DNA from 2 places in the Listeria sp. SHR_NRA_18 genome. Region 2 is predicted to be linked to the other one. Evidence: predicted binding sites of a transcription regulator. Region 2 holds the regulator's gene; the other holds the start of a gene.
The links. The regulator LexA, encoded in region 2, represses DNA repair genes until DNA is damaged. The targets are predictions, from matches to a motif close to CGAACATATGTTCG.
Positions count from the first base shown of each region.

Region 1 (4,438 bases), on a different contig from region 2:
TGCCGTGCTCTAAATTGTAAGCCTCTTGTATTTCACGGCGACGCGCTGTTTCGCTAATCGCAAATTTCATCGAGTCGGTCATCTTATCTGCGTACATAATAACTTTACCATTCTGATTACGCGCGGCACGACCGATTGTTTGAACGAGAGAACGCTCAGAGCGAAGAAAACCTTCCTTGTCTGCATCAAGAATCGTAACTAATGAAACCTCCGGTATATCGATTCCTTCACGCAGTAAGTTGATTCCGACAAGTACATCATATACGCCTAGTCGCAAGTCTCGGATGATTTCAATCCGTTCCAACGTCTTAACTTCTGAATGCAGGTATTGTACCTTGATACCCGTTTCTTTCAAGTAATCCGTCAAATCCTCTGACATTTTTTTCGTCAGCGTCGTAATCAGGACGCGTTCATTCTTCTTAATACGCTCATTTATTTCATCTATCAAATCATCAATTTGTCCTTCGATTGGTCGAATTTCGATAATCGGATCGAGAAGACCGGTAGGACGAATGATTTGTTGAATCACATCCGGATTTAAAGCCAGTTCATACGGTCCTGGTGTCGCTGAGATGTACATAATTTGATTGACATGTTTCTCAAATTCCTCCAAGCGTAATGGACGATTATCCAACGCCGAGGGCAGCCTGAAACCATGATCTACTAGCATTTGTTTACGCGCTTGGTCCCCGTTGTACATACCTCGAATTTGCGGCATCGTGACATGGGATTCATCAATTACTATTTGGAAATCGTCTGGGAAAAAGTCTAGCAAAGTATAAGGTGTAGAACCAGCTTCTCGCAAGCCTAAATGACGTGAATAGTTCTCAACGCCTGAACAATAGCCCATCTCTTCCATCATTTCAATATCATAATTCGTACGTTGCTCCAAACGTTGCGCCTCTAGCAACTTATTGTCAGCACGCAATACTTTCAAGCGATCCTCGAGCTCCGCCTTAATATTCACGATTGCCTTCTTCATAATATCTGGGCGCGTCACAAAGTGGGATGCTGGGAAAATAGAAACGTGTTCTCGCTCCCCGATGATTTCACCCGTCAACGCATCTACTTCACGAATTCGCTCAATTTCATCACCAAAAAACTCCACACGCATACAGTGTTCATCACGGGATGCTGGGAAAATCTCTACCACATCGCCACGGACACGAAAACGACCGCGCTGGAAATCAATATCATTGCGATCATACTGTATTTCTACTAAATCGCGCAACAACTGATCGCGACTAATCTCCATTCCAGGTCGTAAGGAAACGAGCATAGCACCATATTCCTCCGGCGAACCCAAGCCATAAATACAGGAAACACTGGCTATGATAATGACATCACGCCGCTCAAACAAGGATGCTGTTGCAGAATGTCGCAATTTATCAATTTCATCGTTCACACTGGAATCCTTCTCTATGAACGTATCTGTTTGCGGTACGTAAGCTTCCGGTTGGTAGTAATCATAGTAACTCACGAAATACTCTACCGCATTATTCGGAAAAAACTCTTTGAATTCACTATATAATTGCCCTGCCAAAGTCTTATTGTGTGCAATGACGAGCGTTGGTTTATTAACTTCTTGAATCACATTAGAAACCGTAAACGTCTTCCCCGTTCCCGTTGCTCCAAGTAAGGTCTGATGTTTTATACCACTTCTAAGGCCCGCAACCAATTTCTCGATTGCTTTCGGTTGGTCCCCTTGTGGCGTATATTTCGAAACTAGTTGAAATGTATCCTTCACCTTTTTTCCTCCTTTAGCAAAACGAAAGTGAGTCTAGGCAAATCCCAGACTCATCACTTGTATTCATTTTATCATAATCTGACTAAATCCGCTAGCAAAAAGCGAACATATTTTCGCATCCGTGTAACACGAAAGGCTCCGCCGTTAAGCAAAGCCTTTTCATCATAATACGCGTCTTTTTTACGCTTCTTTATCTGCTTGACGCAACTTGCCAAGCATTCGTGTTGCTAGGAAGAACCCGATGGTCATCGAAATCGCGTCTAAACATATGAGCCACCAGGTGTTCGTGAAACCCATGCGAGCGGAAACAGCTATTAAAATCACGGTGAGTCCTAAACCTACAAAGCGTTGGTACGTCATTCGAGATAATATAATAACCAACAATCCTGGAAAAATTAACGCCGAAATTAGCTGATCCCACATAGGCTTCGCTCTCCCTCTTTTTTAACTGTCTGCTTTTAAAACGCGTGCTTTGATTTCATCTGTTAAAGCTGGTAAATCTGTTTTTTCAATCCCTTTTTCGGCGAGTAGATCTGGCAATATTTCACGTAAGAAGTACTGGACGCAGTTCATGTCGCGGAATTGGTAAATGGTTTCTAATGCCTCGCTGTAAATTTTAGTGAAGGTCGGCTCTGGGTTGCCTTTCTGGATTTCGCCGAATGATTCGTAGAGTAAATCTACTTTATCTGCCACCGCCAAAATTTGGCCTTCTAGCGTGTCGTCTTTGCCTTCTTTAAGCAACACGTGATAGATGGCTTGAAACTCTTTCGGAATCTCATTGTTAATGAAGTTTCGCGTCATCGTTTCTTCTACTTCGGATAGCATTTCGCGGAGTTCTGCGGTCGCATATTTGACGGGTGTTTTGATATCTCCAATGAACAGTTCTGGATAGTCGTGGTTCAGCGCTTTTTCATATAAGGCGCGCCAATTGACGGTTTGTCCAGCTTGCTCTTCTACATTGCCTAGAAACTGTGCAACTTGGGTGACTTTGAATGAGTGTTCCGCGACTGAGTGTTCTTGGTATTTGAACTTGCCTGGACAGCGATAAATATTCTCTAAATCTGATAAACTACGAAAATATTGATGGATTCCCATTTTGTTTCACTCCTCATTGTTCTCATTGTTCTTCTTGTTTTTTATTATCTGGATGCGTGTTTTCTACTTCACGCATAATTAACGCTGAACTAAAGCCAAGTAAGGCGATAATAGCCGCCGAATATTGTCTGAAATTGTCTGCTGCAAAAATATAGATGAGTCCCATAAAAATAAGTGTCGTCAAGATTCCCCATGTGAATAATTTGTGCCCGCGTGTGACGCCAACTTTCATAACGGAATAAATGCCGACATAGCAAACCGCTTGGATCAAAATGAATTGGACGATGGAAATGATGATGACGGATATTAGGTCATCGTTGAACATCACTGCTGCAACAGAGACGGCGAGTAGAGCTATGATGCCTAAAATAACGATAATTTTTTTGCTATTAGATAGTTGCTTCATGTTCTTCCCCCAAATGGCTTTCTTTTTTTACTAGTATAACGAGGATACGTGTTGATAGCAACCTAAAACACTTGATGGTATGCGGTTTATCGGTTTATTTCAAGAAAAACAAGAAGCATTGCTACTCCTTGTTTTTGCTTGCTTATTTGATTTCTTTTTCGACTTTACTTCGGAATAAGATGGAGAGTCCAAAGATGGTTACGACGATGGTAGCGCCCATATCTGCCATGATTGCCATCCATAGAGTTAGATAGCCTGTTAGCGCGAGTAGGAGCGCCACGATTTTGAGGCCTAACGCGAAGGCGATATTGAATCCTACGACGAACCTTACTTTTTTAGCAATTTTTACGGTGATTGGTAATTTGCCTAAATGGTCTTGCATGAGTACGATATCTGCTACTTCAATCGCGCTGTCTGTTCCTTTCCCCATCGCGATGCCGAGGTCTGCGGTTGCAAGGGCTGGGGAGTCGTTGATGCCATCGCCAACCATTGCAATACTGCCGTTTTGGGCTTGAAGGTCGCCGATTTTTGTCAGCTTATCTTCTGGTAGCAAACTGGCGTAGTAGTGGTCGATGCCGATTTCTTTTGCTACTTTTTCAGCGGTTTTTTCGTGGTCGCCAGTTAGCATGATGATATTGGTCATACCTGCTTGATGGAGCTGGGTCACGAGTTGCTTGCTCTCTTTGCGCAAAGCATCTTGAATACCAAACATGCCGAGAATCGCGGTTTCTGATGCGGTAATAACGACCGTATAGCCTGCTTCTTTCAATGCGTTAACGTCTGTTCTAGCCGCGTCTGTCCAACTCGATTCTGGGATTTGTTGCTCATTGCCCAAGAAATATTGCTTGCCCTCGAATGTGCCGATGAGTCCTTTTCCGCCGACCGTTGTTAAATTGTCCATTTCTGCATCAACCGCACCGATGCGAGCGATGATTGCTGCTGCGATTGGATGCCCTGAGCTCTGTTCCATCATACTGGAAATTCGGAAAAAGTTCGCTTCATCATACACGATTTCTTTTTCGACAGCTGGTTTTCCTTCTGTCAGTGTGCCCGTTTTATCAAACGCGATTTGTTTCGTTTTAGCGAGTTGCTCTAGGAAAACGCCGCCTTTGATCAAAACACCATTCTTGGCACTGCGCGTAATGCCAGATACAATCGCGACTGGCGAGGAAAGGATTAGCGCGCACGGA
Region 1 is NZ_QPKR01000008.1:177,219-181,656, reverse strand. Features, by position in the region: gene uvrB (excinuclease ABC subunit UvrB) at 1-1,747, opposite strand, end outside; gene DUK53_RS12885 (CsbA family protein) at 1,928-2,170, opposite strand; gene DUK53_RS12880 (HD domain-containing protein) at 2,192-2,842, opposite strand; gene DUK53_RS12875 (hypothetical protein) at 2,865-3,248, opposite strand; gene DUK53_RS12870 (heavy metal translocating P-type ATPase) at 3,391-4,438, opposite strand, start outside.
Region 1: the regulator LexA is predicted to act here: its motif matches at 1,850-1,863, upstream of uvrB (excinuclease ABC subunit UvrB).

Region 2 (4,438 bases):
AGTTGTATCATTGCCATCTTTAACAAGCAAATGTTCCCAACCGTAAGATTCAAAGCGTTGTTTTACACTTTCAGAAAATGATTTATCCAAATCACCATCTAGTGAAATATCATTAGAATCATATAAAAGTACCAAGCGGCCTAGTTGTTGATGTCCAGCAAGGGAAGCAGCTTCCGATGCCACACCTTCCATTAAATCGCCATCACCACATAATGCATATGTATAGTGATCCACAACTGGGAATCCATCTTTATTATACATTGCTTCTAAATGTCTTTCTGCCATCGCCATACCAACAGCCATCGCGATGCCTTGTCCAAGTGGACCGGTTGTCGCATCTACACCATCCGTATGATGAACCTCAGGGTGACCAGGTGTTTTGCTATCCCATTGACGGAATTGCTTCAAATCCTCTAATCCTAATTTATAGCCACTAAGGTGTAACAGGCTGTAAAGCAACATAGAACCATGGCCTGCAGAAAGAACAAAGCGGTCGCGATTAAACCAGTGTGAATTAGCTGGATTGGCCTTCAGTACTTTAGACCATAATGCATACGCCATTGGGGCAGCCCCCATTGGTAATCCTGGATGACCAGAATTGGCTTTCTGAATTGCGTCGATCGATAATGTTCGAATAGTATTAATTGCTAATTGATCCGTTTTATCAAACAAATGAAACATCCTCTCTTGTTTTAGTCACTACTCTCTATAATAATCCTTTCTAGACTATTACACAACTAAAAAATATCTAATTGTTTACAAATGCATTAAAATGATCGATAATGTTCGATTGAATATAAAGAAATGGAGAGACATATCAATCCCTCCAGTTCCTTCACAGCTTATTTCGCTCGTCACGTTTTCGTTTTATTTTTTCAGGCGTTACATCATCACCATTCGGATCGATGAATGTCGTGTGCTCAATCGTATCACGAACTTGATTTCGAAAGGACTTGATATACTCTTGACGAAGTGCCTCTTGTTCTAGCTTCTCATCAACAGTCATCGTACCTGCTTTTTTCTTGTGCGACAATTCGTTAATTCGATCTATTTTCGCTTTCTCTAACATTATGTTCCTCCTTGTTTACTATTATACTGATAATCCTGATTCCTCATCTTGAGTCAAGTCCGATGTACATTGTGGGCATTTACTCGCTTTCTCTGGAATAGCAGACAAACAATAAGGACACTCTTTCGTAGCAGGCTTTTTCGGTTCTAGTGGAATATATTTTGTTACCACTTTAATAATCAAAAAAACCGAGAAAGCAATAATAAGAAAACTGATAACATTATTGACAAACAAACCGTAATTTATCGTTGGTGCTCCGGCAGTTTGAGCAGCTTTTAGTGTATCGTAATGTGTCCCATTTAAGCTGATAAATAGATTCGTAAAGTCTACATTACCTACTAGTAGCCCTAATGGAGGCATGATAATATCATTTACAAGCGAGTTCACAATACTTGTAAACGCAGCGCCAATGACAATACCAATTGCCATACCTAATGCATTTCCTTTCGAAATAAATGCTTTAAAATCTTTAAACATCGAAAAACCCCTTCTTGTTCATTATCAACGACTATTTTACATGAAAAGCAGAGGTTTTTAAAGCATTGTGTCCTATTTACTCATTTGCTAATTGAATAGAGTGATCTATATCTGTGTTACCTTTCTTAACTGGTATTGTGATTGTCTCACCCGCTGTCAATTTACCGTTGATTATCTGGTTCTCTTTCTCGACCCATGCTACGAACTCTTGTTTGCTCATTTTATAATCACCAGCGTACTCATCCGCTAAACTCCAAATCGAATCCCCGCTAGCAACATAGACCTCATTATAATCAGAATTTGCCTGATTAACTGTCACAAACATTAATACTAAACCTAAAACAAAACACGTAATAATAAATATAATCGCAATATAATACCGATCCCAAATAGATTTTAAAGTCATCTTTATCCCTCCAAAAGAATATACGTTCGCTTTTTATTCATTATAGAACACTCGTTCTGTTATGTCAATAAAAAAACGAACAATTGTTTGCATATCTAAAAAATCTTTGATATACTGGGATTAATAAAGAAGTAATGAAAGAGTGAACGGGGTGAAACAAATGAAATTATCCAAACGGCAACAAGATATCTACGACTTTATCAAGTCCGAAGTAAAAGACAAGGGTTATCCACCCTCCGTGCGTGAAATCGGTGAAGCAGTTGGTTTAGCCTCTAGCTCCACAGTCCACGGTCACCTAGCACGACTTGAAGGAAAAGGGCTCATTCGCCGGGATCCAACTAAACCTAGAGCTATTGAAATCCTATCTTTGGAAGATGATATCGCAGCACCAAACGTTATTAATATTCCTATTATTGGTAAAGTGACAGCAGGCATACCTATTACAGCTGTTGAAAATATTGATGAATACTTCCCTTTACCTGAATATATGGCAAATGGTGAAACAGAGATATTTATGCTAGAAATTGATGGCGAAAGTATGATTAATGCAGGTATTCTTAATGGTGATAAAGTGATTGTAAGACAACAGAATTCCGCTAATAATGGCGAAATCGTTGTCGCAATGACGGATGACAACGAAGCTACTTGCAAAAGGTTCTTTAGAGAATCTAGCCATTTCCGTTTACAGCCAGAGAATGATGCTTTAGAGCCAATTCTTTTAAGAAATGTTACCATCTTAGGAAAAGTCATTGGCTTGTACCGAGATATTCGCTAAACAAAAGGATCTGAGACAAAAGGTTCTCTGACCTAGAAAAATACGTATCAAAAATCTGCATTTAGATTTTTGATACGTATTTTTTCCATTTAGGCACGCGAGGCGTGCCAGTTTTCGCATATTATTAGCCATGAAGTAGAGATTGGCTTCGGTCGCTACTTTTGGAAGCCCTCGTAAACGGAAACGAGTGAACCCCAAAAGAACCTTCACATGCCCAAAAACTGGTTCTACATCTATCTTTCGTTGCCGATAGATGGCAGAAGTTATTTCGGATGTGAGGCTTCGTCTTGCTCGACTTTTTAGTTCTTCCCAAACAGGATTATAGTAAATTTTTCGATTCTGTCCTGATTTAGCAGTTGTGCATACTGCACGCAAAGGACAATCGGAACAGTCTTCGCATTCATAGACTTTAAAATCACGCACGTAGCCATAGCGATCTGTCCGATACGCATACCGCTGAAAGTTGACTTTTCGCTGATTCGGGCAAATGAAAAAATCATCCGCTGCGCGGTATTCCCAGTGATCTCGATGCATCCTATCTTTCTTATACGAGCGTTTTTGTTCTTTTCGGTACATCGTATAGGGCATGATAGGCAGGCTATTGGTTTCCTCTAATAGATATTTATAATTTTCTTCTCCACCATAACCAGCGTCTGCGACGATGTAATTTGGAAGGTTCCCTAATTGCTTTTCATATGAAGATAAAAAGGGAAGAAAGCAGCGCGTATCTGTGGGACGTTGAAAAATGGCACAATGCAAGGTAAATTGATTCTCCGTGGCAATTTGAACATTATACCCTGCTTTTAATTGTCCATTTCGCATGTGATCTTCTTTCATTCGCATGAAGGTCGCATCTCTATCTGTTTTAGAAAAGCTATTCCGATCACCAAATTGTTGAAAATGCGTCTGATACTTTTGTAGCCTTGGTAAATAATCGCGTTGTAATTGTTTTTGTTGTTTGGTCCACATCCGCTTCTCTTGTTTTAAGGCTTTTTGTTCGACACTATCAGCCTCACAGAGGCTGGTATCAATGGCTTCAATCGTTTCAGAAAGCACTTGATCTAATTGCTCCAACTGCACGATTGAAAAATCTTCTTTCTCATCTTTCTCCATATCTAATGCGACTTGGCGCTTCATATCTTCGTAAAGGGTGCCTATTTTTTCTTGTAGACTTGCATGGAACCGTTCCGATGATTTTCGCCAAACAAAGCTATACTTGTTGGCGTTTGCTTCTATCTTTGTTCCATCTACATATATTTTTTCACCTGAAATAAGTTGTTGTTTGAGCGCAAAGGCATGAAAAGAAATAAACATATTTTTTAACAGCGTATCAAAATGGGGAGAAATTCGGGCGCGATTAATCGTGCGATAACTTGGGGCTTGTTGCCCCGCTAGCCACATCATCGGAATATTTTCTTGCGTCATAGACGCTATTTTCCGACCGGAGGTCACGCCTTGGGAATACGCATAAAGAATAACTTTGAGCATCATTTTTGGATGATAGCTTTGACGGCCTTCTGCCCTTTGCCAATTTTGAATTGCTACTTCTGGAATCTCCTCTACTTGTTGATGAATCGTTCGTGACACATGATTTTCAGGAATCATTGTTTCTAAATCCATTGGAAGAATTAATTGGTCCATGTTATAATTGATATACATAAATAGCACTCCTTTGTTGGGTTTTGGTTGGTACTTTAATTTTAACAAAGCG
Region 2 is NZ_QPKR01000001.1:458,388-462,825, forward strand. Features, by position in the region: gene tkt (transketolase) at 1-672, opposite strand, end outside; gene DUK53_RS02290 (DUF896 domain-containing protein) at 836-1,069, opposite strand; gene mscL (large conductance mechanosensitive channel protein MscL) at 1,091-1,546, opposite strand; gene yneA (cell division suppressor protein YneA) at 1,623-1,952, opposite strand; gene lexA (transcriptional repressor LexA) at 2,113-2,727, shown strand; gene DUK53_RS02310 (IS1182 family transposase) at 2,689-4,386, opposite strand.